Regions from separate parts of the Brachybacterium sp. SYSU DS0246 genome, predicted to be linked through region 1. Evidence: predicted binding sites of a transcription regulator. Region 1 holds the regulator's gene; the other holds the start of a gene.

What was found. Region 1 encodes HspR, which represses chaperone genes until heat shock. Its sites were predicted from a motif close to AAGTTGAGTCNNNNNGACTCAACTT; they were not measured.
Region 2: the regulator HspR is predicted to act here: its motif matches at 5,290-5,314, upstream of AC5020_RS12440 (Hsp20/alpha crystallin family protein).

The regions. Positions count from the first base shown of each region.
Region 1 covers NZ_JBZXYT010000017.1:22,701-30,650, reverse strand. The annotation lists gene AC5020_RS10135 (carboxylate--amine ligase) at 1-731, shown strand, start outside; gene AC5020_RS10130 (carboxylate--amine ligase) at 754-2,028, shown strand; gene AC5020_RS10125 (YbhB/YbcL family Raf kinase inhibitor-like protein) at 2,145-2,627, shown strand; gene AC5020_RS10120 (glycosyltransferase) at 2,820-4,145, shown strand; gene AC5020_RS10115 (TVP38/TMEM64 family protein) at 4,142-4,906, shown strand; gene AC5020_RS10110 (glycosyltransferase) at 4,926-6,176, shown strand; gene AC5020_RS10105 (heat shock protein transcriptional repressor HspR) at 6,094-6,531, opposite strand; gene AC5020_RS10100 (DnaJ C-terminal domain-containing protein) at 6,705-7,751, opposite strand; gene AC5020_RS10095 (nucleotide exchange factor GrpE) at 7,920-7,950, opposite strand, start outside.
Region 2 covers NZ_JBZXYT010000024.1:25,657-33,606, reverse strand. The annotation lists gene AC5020_RS12455 (ABC transporter ATP-binding protein) at 1-1,750, shown strand, start outside; gene AC5020_RS12450 (ABC transporter ATP-binding protein) at 1,747-3,561, shown strand; gene AC5020_RS12445 (GNAT family N-acetyltransferase) at 3,674-4,330, opposite strand; gene AC5020_RS12440 (Hsp20/alpha crystallin family protein) at 4,675-5,184, opposite strand; gene pcp (pyroglutamyl-peptidase I) at 5,393-6,025, shown strand; gene AC5020_RS12430 (rhomboid family intramembrane serine protease) at 6,718-7,632, opposite strand; gene AC5020_RS12425 (winged helix DNA-binding domain-containing protein) at 7,691-7,950, opposite strand, start outside.

The DNA.
Region 1 (7,950 bases):
AGTACCACCACGTGCAGTTCCCCGGGAAGCGGAAGGTCTTCTTCCTCGAATCCGCCGAGCAGCAGCAGGATCTCGTGCGGCGGCTGCGCGAGTCGGGCTTCACCGGGAGATTCCTGTTCCAGGAGCTCATCGAGGGTGATGACACCGCACAGCGCTCGATCACCGCCTACCGCTCCAGCCGCGGCAAGGTCACCCTGCTCTGCGCCGCCCAGGTGCTGCTGGGCGAGCACACGCCCGATGCCCTGGGCCGGCCCGCCGCCATGGTCACCGGCGACTTCCCGTCCCTGACCGCCGCCGCGGAGAGGTTCCTCGACGCGGTGGACTACGTCGGCTTCGCGAACTTCGATGTGAAGGTCGACCCGCGCACCGGCCGCGAGTGCTTCTTCGAGATCAACCCGCGCATCGGCCGCAACAACTACTACGTCACCGCAGCCGGGGAATCCGTGGCCCGGCACGTCGTCGAGGATCGCGTCCACGGCCGGGACCTCGAGCAGGTCGTAGTCACCGACACCGTTGTGTACTCGATCCTGCCGGTGCGCCTGGTGCTGCGCTACCTGCGCGATCCCGCGCTGCGGGACCGGATCCGCCGCGTGGCGCGCACCTCCCTGCGCAACCCCTTCCGGTACGGTCCTGAAGGTCTGTGGATGCGCGCCTACTCCGTGCTCTCGGGCCTGAACTTCGTGCGCAAGTTCCGCGCCGTGTACCCGCGGCCCACCGACACCGGATTCTGATCCTGGGAAGGACCCCGCCCCGATGCCCGACACCCCCGCCCGTCCCTTCGCCGTCGATCCCGCACCCGGGATCGACCTGGTGCTACTGGGCGGTGACATCGGCATCTACGCGCTGGCCCGCGCCTTCCACGAGGAGTACGGGATCCGGGCCACCGTGGTGACCCGCAAGGTCGTGGGCCCCGTCGCGGATTCCTCCATCCTGGAGACCGTCGAGGTCGGGATGTCCGCGAGCGAGGACGAGCTGATCCGGGCCCTGCTCGAGGTCGGGTCCGGCAAGGCCTCCGGGCCGGCCGGGCACCGCCCGATCCTGCTGGCCAATGCCGACTTCCTGGTCTCGCTGCTGGCCGCCCACCGCGACCGCCTGAGCCAGTACTTCCATCTCCCCCTGCTCGCTGACGACGTGCTGGCCACGGTGGCCGACAAGGCGGCATTCAGCGAGGTCTGCGAGCAGATCGGGGTGCCCACGCCGCGCACCGCCGTGCTCGATTTCGCCGGCGGCTCCACCCCGGAGGTGCCCGAGCTCGATCTCGGCTGGCCCGTGGTCGCCAAGGCCTCCCGCTCCTCGGCGTACAACGCGGTCTCCTTCCCGGGCAAGCGCAAGGTCTTCGAGCTCCACGACCGCGCCCAGCTGCTCGACCTGGTCGGCCGGCTCAGCGCCGCCGGGTACACCGACCGCTTCGTGGTCCAGGAGATGATCCCGGGCGATGACACGTCCATGCTGTCGGTGACCGCGTACGTCGACACCCGCGGGAAGGTGACGCTGCTGGGCGGGGCGCAGGTGCTGCTGGAGGAACACACACCCATCGCCCAGGGGAACCCGGCGGCGATGTACACCACCGACCTGCCCGACGTGCTCGAGCAGTCCGTGCGCTTCCTCGAGCACACCGGCTACCGCGGCTATGCGAACTTCGATGTCAAGATCGATCCGCGCGATGGCATCGCCAAGTTCTTCGAGGTCAATCCCCGCATCGGTCGCAACAACTACTACATGACCGCGGCCGGCGCGAATGTCGCCGTGCCCGTCGTCGCCGATCTGGTCGAGGACCGCGAGGCGGAGCGGATGGTCCCGCAGCAGGAGATCCTCTACTCGATCGTGCCCTGGATGCTGCTGCGCCGGTACATCATCGATCCGGACCTGCGCGCGCGGGTGCGGGAGATCGGTCGGCGCTGCACCGTCCACCCGCTGTCCTACGGCCCGGAGGGCCCGCGGCGCCGCGCCTACGTCCTCGCCGCCCAGGCGAACCAGGTCAAGAAGTTCCTCCAGCACTACCCGCGACCGTCGGCCGACGGATTCTGAGCCGGACGCGCCCCGACGGCGGTGCGGGCAGAGTGGTCGGCTGAGCGGTCTGCCGAGCGGTAGACCGGGCCGCCGGCCGGTCGACAGCGCGACGGCACCTGCTTAGGCTGGCAGGCATGAGCGAGAACACCTTCACCGTGACCTCGAACGCGACCCCGGACGGCACCGAGGTGGCTCCCCAGCAGCTGGTGGAGAACCTCGGCGGGCAGAACCTCTCTCCCGACCTGACCTGGTCGGGCGCCCCTGAGGGCACCCGCTCGTTCGCGGTGACGCTGTTCGACCCGGACGCCCCCACCGGTTCCGGCTTCTGGCACTGGATCGCGTGGGACATCCCTGCCACCACGACCTCGCTGCCCCTCGGCGTCCCCCGCGAGGAGCCCTCCCTGCAGCAGGGCGTCAACGACTTCGGCAACCGCGGGTACGACGGCCCCGAGCCGCCGGCCGGACCGCCGCACCGCTACACCTTCACGGTCCACGCCCTGCCGGTCGAGACGCTGGGTGCGGACCCCGACGGTCCGCACATCGGGGCCCGGTTCGCGATCTTCAGCCAGCAGCTGGCCTCCACCTCGCTCACCGCGCATTACCAGGTTACGAACTGACGCACCAGGGGGAAACACTCCGCGACGGCTCGGGCGTGCCCCGTCGTGGTCGAAGATCGCCGCCCGTAGGCTCGAACCATGAGGTCGAGGACATCCCACGGTGAGTGGACGAGGCAGATATCAGACCGGAGTCTGACCCCGTTCATCCGCTCGACGGACGACGGAGACGCCTCCGAGTGCGAAGGTCGAGGGGTGAACGTGATCCAGATGCGCCCCGCCGACCGGGCGGCCACCGCCCGGACCGCCGCCGAGCGGACCGGGGGCGAGCGCCGCGGCGGGGAGCGTGCCGGCGGTGAACGCACCGGCGGCGAGCAGCGACCGCTGCGGGTGCTGCTGACCACCGACTGGTGGGAGCCGGTCGTCAACGGCGTCGTCGCCTCCGTCGCCACTCTGCGCCGGGAACTGATCGCGCTGGGCTGCGACGTCCGCGTCCTCACCCTCTCCCAGGGGATCCGCACCCGCAGCGAACCCGGCGTCTACCGCATCGGCTCGGTCTCCGCGGCCATGTTCTACGACCGGGCGCGGATCGGCATGCCGGCCAGCCGTCGAGTCCTGCGGGACATCCTGCGCTGGCGGCCGGATGTGATCCATTCCCACTGCGAGTTCTCCACCCATGTGTGGGCCCGCCGGATCGCCCGCACCCTCTCGGTGCCGCTGATCCACACGTACCACACCATCTACGAGGACTACACGCACTACTACTCCCCCAGCCGCACCGTCGGCCGCAAGGTGGTCGCGACCTTCTCGCGGCGCGTGCTCTCGGGCACCGACGCCGTCGTCGTCCCCACCGCCAAGGTCGCCGCGCTGCTGAGCGGGTACGGGGTGCGCCGGCCGGTCCACGTCGTCCCCACGGGGCTGGATCTGGAGCGTTTCCGACCGGCCGCCTCCGAGGCCGAGCGGGCCGACACCGCCGCCCTGCGCTCGCGGCTGGGCATCGGCGCGGACCAGAAGGTGCTGGTCTCGGTGTGCCGCCTGGCCAAGGAGAAGAACCTCGACGAGGTTCTGGACATGGTCGCGGCCGCCGGTCGCAGCGACGTGGTCCTGGTGCTGGTGGGCGAGGGCCCCTATCGCGAGGAGCTCGAGGAGCGCGCGCGGCAGCTGGGCATCGCCGATCGCGTCGTGTTCACGGGCGTGGTCGAGCCCGCCGAGGTCCAGCGCTGGTACCGCGTCGGCGACGTGTTCGTCAGCGCCTCCCTGAGCGAGACCCAGGGCCTGACCTTCATCGAAGCCCTCGCCAGCGGCCTGCCACTCCTGTGCCACCGGGACCCGTCGCTGGCCAGCGTGGTCCTCGACGGCCGCACCGGCCACCAGTACGAGACCGCGGCGGAGTTCACCCAGCATCTCTCGGCGCTGCTGGATGACCCGCGCACGCGCCGCGAGATGGCTGCGGCCGCGGTCGAGCACGCCGCGGCCACCTTCGGGGCCCGCCGGTTCGGCCGCTCCGTGCTCGAGGTGTACCAGCAGACGCTGCTGCGTCACTCCCCGCGCGTCATCACCCGGATGGCGGCCGTGGCATGAGCACCGCGATCCAGTCCGCACCCACCGCCGTGGCCGTCCCCGGCGGGATCTCGCGCGCCGAGCGCTCGACGCTGGAGCTCGCCGGGGAGCCCGGGACCGTCGCGCCACCGCGCATCGAGGACCACGGGGAGCTCGGATCGCTCGGAGACCTCGGAGCCGGCCCCGCCGTCCCGGCCCGTCGGGACCCCGTGCGGATCGCCGCCCGCCTCTCCCCGCTGCTGGGACTCGGGCTCAGCATCGGCTTGATCTGGTGGGGCCTGCAGACGGGCGTGCTGCAGTCACTGGCGAACCTCCAGAGCTTCATCGACTCCCTCGGAGCCTGGGGACCGGTCGCCTTCCTGATCGTCTCCGCCGCCTCGGTGGTGTTCCCGATCGTGCCCGGTGGCCTCCTGGTCATCGCCGGCCCGGTCCTGTTCGGCCCCGTCGAAGGCACCCTGCTGAACTACATCGCCGTGTGCACCGGGTCGCTCCTGAACTTCCTGATCGCCCGGCACGTCGGCCTCGCGCTCATCGAACGGATCTTCCGCCCGCGGACGGTCGAGAAATTCCTGGGCTGGACGCGCAACGCCCACTTCACCCGCGCCTTCGGCCTCGCGATCGCGCTGCCGATCGCGCCGGACGATCTGCTGTGCTATATCGCCGGGACCACCCGGATGCGGTGGCGCACGTACGCGGCGATCATCCTGCTGTGCAAACCGTGGGCCCTGATCGCGTACGGGCTCGGCGTCAGCGCCATCCTGCTCCGCGTCCTGCCCTGGTGAACGGAGGAGAGTCATGCTCATGAGGACCCGCGCCGTCAGGCGCCCCCGCCGGCCCTGGGACCCGGCCGTGCACTGGCTGGACCATGTCGTCCACACTCTCCTGCCCGGGCGGCACCCGCGCCGCAACGTGCGCACCCACGAGCCGCTGCGCGTGCTCATGCCGCACGGCATGGCCGGGCTCGCCCGCGAATCCGGGATCGGAGCGGCGATCCGGCATCAGGAGTCCGTGGTGCGCGCGCTCGGGCACAAGGTGGTCACCAATCCGCTGCTCCCCTTCGATGTCGTCCACCTCAACACCCCCTTCCCGGACACCCCGCTCCTCGCACGCTGGGCCCGTCTGTGGCGCCGGCCCGTGCTGGTGTGGGCGCACTCGACGGAGAACGACTTCCGCGATTCCTTCCCCGGCTCCAACCAGCTCGCGCCGCTGTTCCGGCGGTGGATCTCGCACCTGTACCGCCTCGGGGATGCCGTGGTCACGCCCAGCGAGTACTCCCGGGAGCTGGTCTCGGACCCGAAGTACGGCATCACCAGCAGCATCCATGTGCTCTCCAACGGCGTGGACACCACGTTCTTCCGTCCGGATCCCGAGGCGCGGCCGCGGCTGCGCGAGTCCCTCGGCATCGCCCCGGATGCGAAGGTGGTCATCAGTGTCGGCATGCAGCTGGTGCGCAAGGGGATCCTCGACTGGGTCGAGGTGGCCCGGCGGATGCCCGAGGTCACCTTCGTCTGGTACGGCCGCACGGACGAGCGCCTGCTGACGGCCGACGTCGAGCGCGCTCTGGCCACTGCGCCGTCGAACGCCCTGTTCCCCGGCTACCTCCGCCCCGACAAGCTGCGTGAGGCCTACTGCGGCGCGGACGTGTTCTGCTTCCTGACGAAGGAGGAGACCGAGGGGATCGTGCTGTGGGAGGCACTGGCCTGCGGAGTTCCCGCCCTGGTGCGGGCCATCCCGCTGTACCGGGACCGGATGCCCGACGGGGTGCTGACCCACCAGGTCGCCGGCGACGGCCCCGAGTTCCCGGCCGAGGTCGCGCGCAAGCTCACCGATCTGCTGGAGGGGCGGCTCGAGGACCTCACCGAGGCCGGGCGGCTCGCCGCCGAGGACGTCGATCTGCGCTCGGTGGCCCGCCGGCTCGAGGAGATCTACCGGCTGACGGGCGTGCAGCCCCATCGCCGCTCGCGCGGTCTCACTGCCGACGCGAGGGACGCCACAGTACGAGCGCGCCTCCGCCGCGCCGCTGGGGCCTCTCGCCCCGGCGCAGCGCGCTGATCTCCCCGTCGCGGTCGGCCGAGAACACCCGCCGCTGCGCGGGGGTCATCGCGTCGAGAGTCTCCTGGACGCTCTCGAGCTGGTCGGCGAGGTCGTTGACCTCGTCCTGCAGCTCCATGATCCGTTTGATCCCGGCGAGGTTGATGCCCTGGTCCTGGGAGAGGCGCTGGATCTCGCGCAGCTTCGCGACGTCGCGCGCACTGTAGCGCCGGCCCCGCCCGCGGGTGCGCTGCGGGGAGACCAGGCCCAGCCGGTCGTACTGGCGCAGCGTCTGCGGGTGCATCCCGGACAGCTCCGCGGCCACGGAGATCACGAACACGGGTGCGCGCTCGTCGATGCGGTGCGGGCCGGCCATCGGGGATGCTCCTTCCTGCGCCAGTTCCTACGCGCGATGCCTACGTCGGGTGAGGTCTGCTCCGTCCTACTCTGCCAGGCCGGGGCCCGCCGTCGGCGGCAGCCGGCGCACGAGGACTCGGTGGCGAGAGGCCGCGCCGGCGGAGCGGCGAGGCCGCCCCGCCGGAGAGGGTGTCAGCGGGCGGCGGCCTCCGCCAGTCCTGCCCGCGGGTCCTCGTCGGCCAGCGCCTCGCGCAGATCCTCGACGGCCCGCTTGGCCTTGCCCTCGACGTGGGTGGGCACCGCGACCTGCACGGTGACCAACAGATCACCCGTGGTCTTCTTCGTGGTGATGCCCTTGCCGCGCACCCGCAGGGTGCGGCCCGACGGGGTGCCCGGCGGCACCTTGACGCTCACGGAGCCGCCGTCGAGCAGCGGCACCGACAGCGTGGTGCCCAGGACCGCCTCGTCGAAGGAGATCGGGACGGTCAGGCGCAGGTTCGCGCCGTCACTGCTCCAGACGGGATGCTCCTCGACATCGAGGGTCAGCAGCAGGTCGCCCGCCGGCGCCGATCCGGGACCAGGCCGCCCCTTGCCGCGCAGCCGGATCTTCTGCCCGTCGTGCACGCCGGCCGGGATGCGCGCGGTCACGGTGCGTCCCTCGACGTTCAGGCGGATCTCGGTCCCCAGCGCGGCGTCGCGGAAGTCGATGCGGGTGCGGGCGGAGATATCGGAGCCCTTCGGCGGGGCGCCGCCTGGTCCACCGGCGCCGCCGAAACCACCCGTGGCGCCGAATCCGGCCGGACCGCTGCTGTAGCCACCGCCGGCCTGCCCGCCGAACATGCGCAGGATGTCCTCGAGATCCGGCTCTGCCGCGCCGCCCCGGGCGCCGCGTGCCCCGGCGCCGGAGAAGCCGCCGCCCTGGCCGCCGAACATGGAGGAGAAGACGTCCTCGAAGCCTGCACCGCCGGGGCCGCCCTGGCCCGCGGAGAATCGGGCGCCGCCGGAACCCATGGCATGGATCGCGTCGTACTGCTGACGCTGCTCGGGATCGTTGAGCACCGAGTAGGCCTCACCGACCTCCTTGAACTTCTCCTCGGCCGTGGGGTCGTCGGGATGACGGTCGGGGTGGAACTTCTTGGCCTTGGCCCGATAGGCCTTCTTGATCTCCTGCGCGCTCGCGTCCTTCGAGACGCCGAGGACCGCGTAGAAGTCCTTGTCGAGCCAGTCCTGTCCGGACATGTGCGTCTCCTTTCGGGAGCGTCAGGGGCTTCCTGGGGTCGGTGGGCGGTGAGTCGGTGGGTGAGAGATATGGGGCCGACGGGACGCGCCCGCCGGGGCGGGGAGGGCGGGGCCCTGCCGGCCGGGTGATGGCCGGCAGGGCCCCGCGCCGCCCCTAGGTGCGACCGGTCAGGCCGGGCCGCGGGTGCTCACCCGCGCC
Region 2 (7,950 bases), on a different contig from region 1:
CACTGTCGAGAAGCAGATCCGCGTGGACTTCTACCGCAAGGTCCAGAACCTGCCGGTCTCCTTCCACGACGGGTGGGGCTCCGGTCAGCTGCTCTCGCGCATGCTCACCGACATCAACATCATCCGCCGGTGGATCGCCTTCGGCATGATCATGGCCGTGGCCAGCTCCGTCACGGTGATCGTGGGGATGGCGCTGCTGTGGCGCTCCTCGGCGATCCTCGCGCTGATCTTCTTCCTCGCCGCCGTGCCGGTCTCGATCATCGCCTATCGCTTCCACCGGAACTTCTCGATCCTCTCGCGGCTGTCCCAGGATCAGAACGGCGACCTGGCCACCACCATCGAGCAGTCCGTCCAGGGCATCCGTGTGCTCAAGGCGTTCGGGCGCGGGCCCTCGGCCCTCGAAGGCTTCACCGAGCAGGCGGAGGAACTGCGCCAGACCGAGGTGCGCAAGGCGACGGCCATCGCGCGCTTCGACATGTTCATGTTCATGCTCCCCGAGCTCGCGCTCGGTGTCTCTCTCCTGGTGGGGCTGTACCTGACCGCGAACGGCTCGATCTCCACCGGTCAGCTGGCCTCCTACTTCGCGACCGCGACCCTGGTGGTGGGCCCGGTGCGCATGCTCGGCATGCTCTTCGGGCAGGCCGTCAGCGCCACCACCGCCCTGGATCGCCACTACGAGGTGATGGATCAGTTCAACAGCATCACCTCACCGGAGAACCCCACGCCCATCGACCACGCGGCGGCCCGCGGCGCCGTGGAGCTGCGCGGTGTCCACTTCCGCTACGAGGACGCCCCCGGCCATGTCCCCGACGTGCTGGACGGCGTGGACCTGCAGATCGACCCGGGCGAGACCATGGCGCTGGTCGGGGTGACCGGCACCGGCAAGTCCACGCTGCTGCAGCTCGTCCCGCGGCTGTACGACGTCACCGCCGGCACCATCTCGATCGACGGGGTCGAGACCCGGGACATAGATCTCGTGGACCTGCGCACCCTGACCGCCTTCGCCTTCGAGGACGCCACCCTGTTCTCCGGGTCGGTGCGGGAGAACGTCCTGCTGGGTGCAGATCGGTCGCTGAGCGAGGAGGAGTCCGAGAAGCTGCTCGAGCTCGCCCTGTCCACGGCCGACGCCGACTTCGCCTTCGACCTGCCCGACGCGGTCGACACCCGTATCGGGGAGGAGGGCATGAGCCTCTCCGGCGGCCAGCGCCAGCGTCTGGCTCTCGCCCGTGCGATCGCGGCCCGCCCGGCCGTGCTGCTGCTGGACGATCCGCTCTCGGCACTGGATACCAAGACCGAGGAGAACGTCACCGGCCGCCTGCGCGAGGTGCTCGAGGGCACGACCACGCTGATCGTCGCCCACCGCACCTCCACCGTGGCCCTCGCCGACCGCGTCGCCCTGCTCGATCGTGGCCGGGTGGTCGCCGTGGGCACCCACACCGAACTGATGGCGAGCTCTCCCCGCTACCGCTGGGTGATCGCCAACCAGGAGGAGGAGGTGCGCCGCGACCAGGACATCGAGACCCTCACCGGGGAGCTCGACCTGCGAGGCCTCCAGGGCTCCGCCGACGTGGAGCACGGGCCAGACGGTGACGGCGAGGCGCCACCTGACCTCCGCGCGGGGCAGGACGAGGGCCAGGTCCGCACCGGCGCCGATGCCGATGCCGACACCGATGCCGTGACCGTCACGGCGGGGATCCCTGCCGCCGGCCGTTCCGACCAGGACCACAGCGACCGGGAGGAGGGGCGATGAGCACCGCGACCCTGCAGGACCAGAACGACGACGAACAGCGAGTCCTCTCCCCCGAGGAGAACAAGCTCTCGCGGCAGAGGTCCTTCAAGCTGCTCGGCGAGCTGATCGCCCCCGTGAAGGGCCAGTTCGCTCTGATGGCTCTGATGGTCATCATCGCCCAGCTCGCCGTGGTGGCCGGGCCCGCGATCATCGCCTGGGGCATCGACAACGCGCTGCCGCAGCTGATGGAGGGCAACAGCATCCCGGCCTTCCAGGCCGCGGCGATGCACCTCGGCGCCGCGATCGTCGGCGGCGTGCTCACCTACGGCTACGTGCGGCAATCCGTCGTGGTCGGCCAGAAGATGCTGCTCTCGCTGCGCCGCCGCGTCTTCCGCTTCACCCAGCGCCAGGACCTCGAGTTCCACGAGTCCTACACCTCGGGCCGGATCGTCTCCCGGCAGACCTCCGACATGGAGGCACTGCGCGAGCTGCTGGACTCGGGCGTGAACGTGATGGTGGGCGCCTCGCTGTCCATGGTGTTCACGATCGTGCTGATCGTGGTCATGGACTGGCAGACGGGGATCGTCATGCTGCTCATGCTGGTCCCCTGCGTGATGCTCACCAAGTGGTTCCAGCGGCGCTCGCGGATCGAGTACCGGGCGATCCGTTCCCACTCCGCCCGTCTGATCGTCCACTTCGTGGAGGCCATGGCCGGCATCCGCGCGGTCAAGGCCTTCCGGAAGGAGGAGCGCAATCAGCAGGAGTTCGACGACCTCGCCCAGGACTACCGCGACGCCTCGCTGCGCTCGGTCAACGTCTTCGGCATCTACCAGCCGACGCTGCGCTTCCTGGCCAACGTGACCATCGCGGCCGTGCTGGTCGTGGGCGGGTTCCGCGTCATGAACGGCGATCTGCAGGTGGGCGTGCTGGTGGCGCTCGTGCTCTACTCGCGCCGCTTCTTCCAGCCGGTCGACGAGATCGCGAACTTCTACAACGCCTTCCAGTCCGCGGTGGCCGCGCTCGAGAAGATCGCGAACCTGCTGGCCGTCCAGCCCACCGTCAAGGAGCCCCAGGACCCCACCCCGATGCCGACCTCGAGCGGCCAGATCGACTTCGAGGACGTCTCCTTCCGCTACAGCGCGGACGGTCCGCTGGTACTGAAGCCGATGGACCTGCACATCTCCGCCGGGCAGACGGTCGCGCTGGTGGGCCAGACCGGTGCCGGCAAGTCCACCGTCGCCAAGCTCATCTCGCGCTTCTACGACGCGACCGAGGGCAGCGTGAAGCTCGACGGCGTGGACCTGCGGGACATCTCGATGAAGGACCTCACGCGCAACATCGTCATGGTCACCCAGGAGGCCTACCTGTTCTCCGGGACCGTCGCGGACAACATCGCGCTCGGCAAGCCGGGCGCGAGCCGCGAGGAGATCGAGAGGGCCGCGAAGGCGATCGGCGCCGACTCCTTCATCGAGTCCCTGCCCTACGGGTACGACACCGACGTGAACAAGCGCGGCGGGCGCGTCTCGGCCGGTCAGCGGCAGCTGATCTCCTTCGCCCGCGCCTTCCTCGCCGACCCGCGGGTGCTGATCCTCGACGAGGCCACCAGCTCGCTGGACATCCCCTCCGAGCGCATGGTCCAGGAAGGCCTGACGCGCCTGCTGGGCCAGCGCACCTCGCTGATCATCGCCCACCGCCTGACCACGGTGATGATCGCGGACCGGGTGCTCGTGGTCCACGGCGGCGAGGTGGTCGAGGACGGCTCCCCGCAGGAGCTGGTGCGTGCCGGCGGCCGGTTCGCGGCGCTGTACCAGGCGTGGCAGGAGTCGATGTAGCGGGGATCAGCGGCGTCCGTGGACCGCGACCCGGGAGCCGGTGGACCGCGAGCCGGGAGCCACTGGCGCGGCAGCGCGAGCCCGGGGAGCAGGGGCCGGACGAGTATCCGGCTCAGGCTCCCAGCATCGCTCGCAGCTCGCCGGTGAACCCCTCCACCTCGACCGGCACCTCCGGGCGCCGGAACATCTCCGGCGTGACCAGGAAGCGCTGCTCGAGAACGATCGGATCCCCGTCGGTGGACACGTGCGTCCCGTTGTCGACGTACCCGCAGGCCCGGGAGACGCCGAAGGACGCGTCGTTGCCCATGCCCGCCGAGGACTCGGCCCGCTGCGCTCCGAGGTGATCGAAGGCGAGGACGAGCATCGCCTGGCGCATGAGCTTCCCGTAGCCGTTGCCGTGGGCGTCCAGGGTCAGCCAGGAGCCCGTCCCGACCGTGCGTCGGTCGGCGAAGCGCTGGGCGGAGACGTCCTGGCATCCGATCAGGCGCCCGTCGGCCCAGATCCCGAAGTTCAGGGCCCACGACTCGGGCGAGACGTTCGAGCGCATCCGCCACTGGAACTTCACCGCCTCGCGCACGCGCACATCCGGTTCGGCGCGGTACCAGGGGAACGCGTAGGGCACCTCGGGATCCTCGAAGATCGGCCGACGGATCAGCTCCGCGTACTCCGGCAGATCGGCATCGGCGAGCGGACGCAGAGTGAGGTCGCCCGCGCGGATGCTCAGGCCGAGGGGCGGGTACAGCACGTCGAGGCCGGGGCGCGTCTCCATCGCCCCACCTTAGGCACACCGGCCGCATCCCGCAGCCGGTCCGGATGCCCGTTCCACGACCACGCTCGCGAGGCCGCCGTGGCAGACGCGCGAGCCGGGCTGAGAGGGCGTCGGGCCCGGCGGAGAGGCGTCGGGCCCGGCGGGGAGGGCGTCGGGGTCAGCGGGGACCGCGCCGGGATCAGGCATGAGGAGGCCGGGGCCGGTCGTCGCGCCAGCTGACTGGCTGCGGCGACCGACCCCGGCCTGGGCTGCTGGTCGGGTCCTCGGGCGGGGCGCTGCGCTGACCCTGCCGGCGACCCGGCAGGGTCAGCCTGCTGAACGCACCCGGGTCCCGGCCGGTCCGGTCACACCCCGACGGGTTCCGCCTTCTGGTCCGACGTCGACCCCTCGAGGGTCTGGGCCTGGTTCGAGTCCTGGCCCGAGCCGCTCTCGCTCGAGGTGATCTCCTGCGAACGGTCGCTGTGGCCCACCGCGATCTTGCGCGGCTTGGCCTCCTCGGCCATCGGGATCGTCAGGCGCAGCACGCCGTCGGCGTAGTCGGCCTGGATGCGATCCAGAGCGACCCGGCTGCCCAGTGTCATCTGTCGGGCGAAGGTGCCGCTGGGACGCTCGCGGGTCAGCCACGTGCGCTCGCTCTGCGGGGTCGAGCCCGAGCGCTCGGCGCGGACGGTCAGGGTGCGGTCATCGACGTCCACGTCGATGCTGGAGGGGTCCACGCCCGGCAGGTCGATCTCCGCCGTGAAGCTGTCACCGTCACGGTAGAGATCCATCGGCATGCCGACGGAGGCGGGGGTACGGGTGAGATCGGTGAAGAGTCGATCGACTTCCTGGAACGGAGAGAACGTGCGAGCCATGATGAACCTCCTGGAGTGTCTCGGTCGTACATCGAAGAACCTGCGGAGCGCGCCGTCCCTGGCGCTCTCACCCCGCACAACACCTGGGCCCCACGCCGTATTCCAAAGTTGAGCCCCTAAGACTCATGTGATCTGTATCACGTCTCATGGGTGTCCGCGTGACCGCTCGCGCAGCGGGCCGTCCCGGTGCCGGCGATAGGCTCCGACGATGACCATCGACGTACTCCTGACCGGCTTCGCGCCCTTCGGCGGCGAGCTCGAGAACCCTTCATGGGAGGCGGTGCGGCGGGCGGCGCCCATGCTGCGTGACCGCGGGGTCGCGGTCCAGGACGTCGAACTGCCCGTCGAGTTCGGTCGCGCCGGGGACCTGCTCGAGACGGCTGTGCGCGAACACCGTCCAGGGCTCGTGATCGCGACAGGCGTGGCCGCCGGGCGCACCGCGATCACGCCGGAGCGGGTGGCGATCAACATCCGCGATGCCCGCATCCCCGACAACGCCGGAGCCGCACCGATCGACGAGCCGGTGATCACCGGCGGCCCGGTCGCATACTTCACCGATCTTCCGATCAAGGCGATGGTCGCAGCACTGTCCGCCGAGGCCATCCCGGCCTCGGTGTCGCAGACGGCGGGCACGTACGTGTGCAACGACGTCTTCTATCGGTTGCAGCACCTGGTGGCCACCGGGACCGGGGCCGCCGGCGCGATCCGCGGCGGGTTCGTCCACGTGCCGTCGACCGACGCGGTCGACGTCGGAGTGGCCGCTGCCGGCCTGGTGCGTCTCACGGAGGTCGCACTGGGCGCCCCGTCGGATGTACGAGTCAGCGGCGGCGCGCTGCACTGACCGTCCGCGACCGGCGTGGCCCGGTGGCGCCGCCCGGTCACTGCGAAGGCCTTCCTGCCTGAGCCCCCACATCGGCTCTTCCTGACGGGCAGAGCACGTGGAAAACTCCCGATGGCACTCCGTGCTGCCGCGGCCGACGGCTCGTGCACGGACCGCTGAGCCCGGCTGTCCACATCACTGTCCACAACGGTGGATGAATGACAGACGTGTAGTTCACCAGGTACGAGCCACATCGAGCCCATGTACAGCGTGTCCCCAGGCGAATGGCGGACGAGCGTTGTCCACACCAGCCGCCGGCTCGTGGCCGCCTGCAGGACCGAGAACCGAACGCGCAGGTCATGCGCATTATCAGCCGAGCAGGGGCCCGACGGCCGGATGCGATTGCACCGGACCCGTGCGCGACGAAGACGCTGGCCAGAGCAGTTCAGGCACAGCGCGCTGCGGGAGGCACGGAGGATCGTCGCTCCGGCCGTCCACACCGCGCGTCCACCACGGACGGCGAGTTTTCCACAGTGATGCTCGCTCGGTCCCCCGCCGTTGGCCATTTCTCCACATCCCCGTCCACAGCTGGGGATAGTCACAGCCATGTGATTCGCCCGCGGGGGTCTCTGTGCCGGGCGATCCCGGGGTCCGGCGCCGAGCCCGAGTGCGCCGGCGTCAGGCGTCAGGCGTCAGGCGTCAGGCGTCAGGCGTCAGGCGGGGAGCATGACCGTCTTGGCGGCGACCAGCGCCACGCACAGCAGCACCCCGCACGCCACGATCCCCACGTGGACCATCGCCGAGCGCCGGGCGAGCGCCTGCCGGTCCACCCCCGGTGTCGCCTTGGGACGCAGGGCGAACATCCCGGCGGTGACCAGGCCGCCCATGATGAGCCCGCCCAGGTGACCCTGCCAGGAGATGTTGGGAACGGTGAAGGTGATGACGAGGTTCAGCACGATCAGCACCGCGATCTGGGCGGTCTGCCCGCCCATCCGCCGGTTGACGACGAACATCGCGGCGAACAGCCCGAACACGCCGCCGCTGGCCCCGAGCGTGCCGCCGTACCAGGCCTGGCTGAGCGGGTCGGTGAGCAGGTAGACGGCCATGTGGCCGGCGAGGACCGAGACGAAGTAGACCGCCGCGAACCGCACGTGGCCCATGGTCTGCTCGAGGTACTGGCCCACCACCCACAGGGCCCACATGTTCAGCACCAGGTGCATGATGCCGCCGTGCAGGAAGCCGCCGGTGAGGAAGGTCCACGGCATGACCAGGGCACGGAACGGGGCGAAGACGCCCAGCTGGTAGACGAGATCGCCCGCGACGGTCTGGCCGACGTAGGCCAGGATGCACAGGGCCATGACGGTGTAGGTGACGTAGGGCCGACGAGCCCCGATGGTCCCGCCCATCGCGTTGCGCGGCCGTGCCGATGCCTGCTGCCGGGAGATCTCCCGTTCGCAGTCGACGCAGAGCACCCCCACTGATGTCGGTCGCTGGCAGTCCGGGCAGGCCGGACGGTCGCAGCGCTTGCAGCGCACGTAGCTCACCCGGTCGGGGTGGCGGGGGCAGACCGGCTGGCCCTGCGGGTCAGGGTTGTCCTCGGCGCTGTAGCCGTAGCTGGGGCGTTCCATGGCGTCCATTCCACCACGGGGACCTGGGCCGGAGCCGCGCGCTGCCAAGAGGTTCGGCTCAGGGCGAGGTGTAGGGGAAGGCGGCGAAGAGTTTCTCGTACCGGGCTCGCTGGGAGGCGCTGATCGGGTGCAGCTCGGTGAGGTCGAGCTTCCGTCGGCGGGCAGGGCCCTTCCGGGTCCAGGTCCCGCGCATCTCTCCGCGGCGGATCGCGGCGCGCTTGAAGACGCCGTTGTTGCCGGGCACGAGCGCTTGGTGGCGCTTCTCGTCCATCAGGTACAGGCGGTCCCGGTAGCCCAGGACGAGTTCGTCGAACCCCG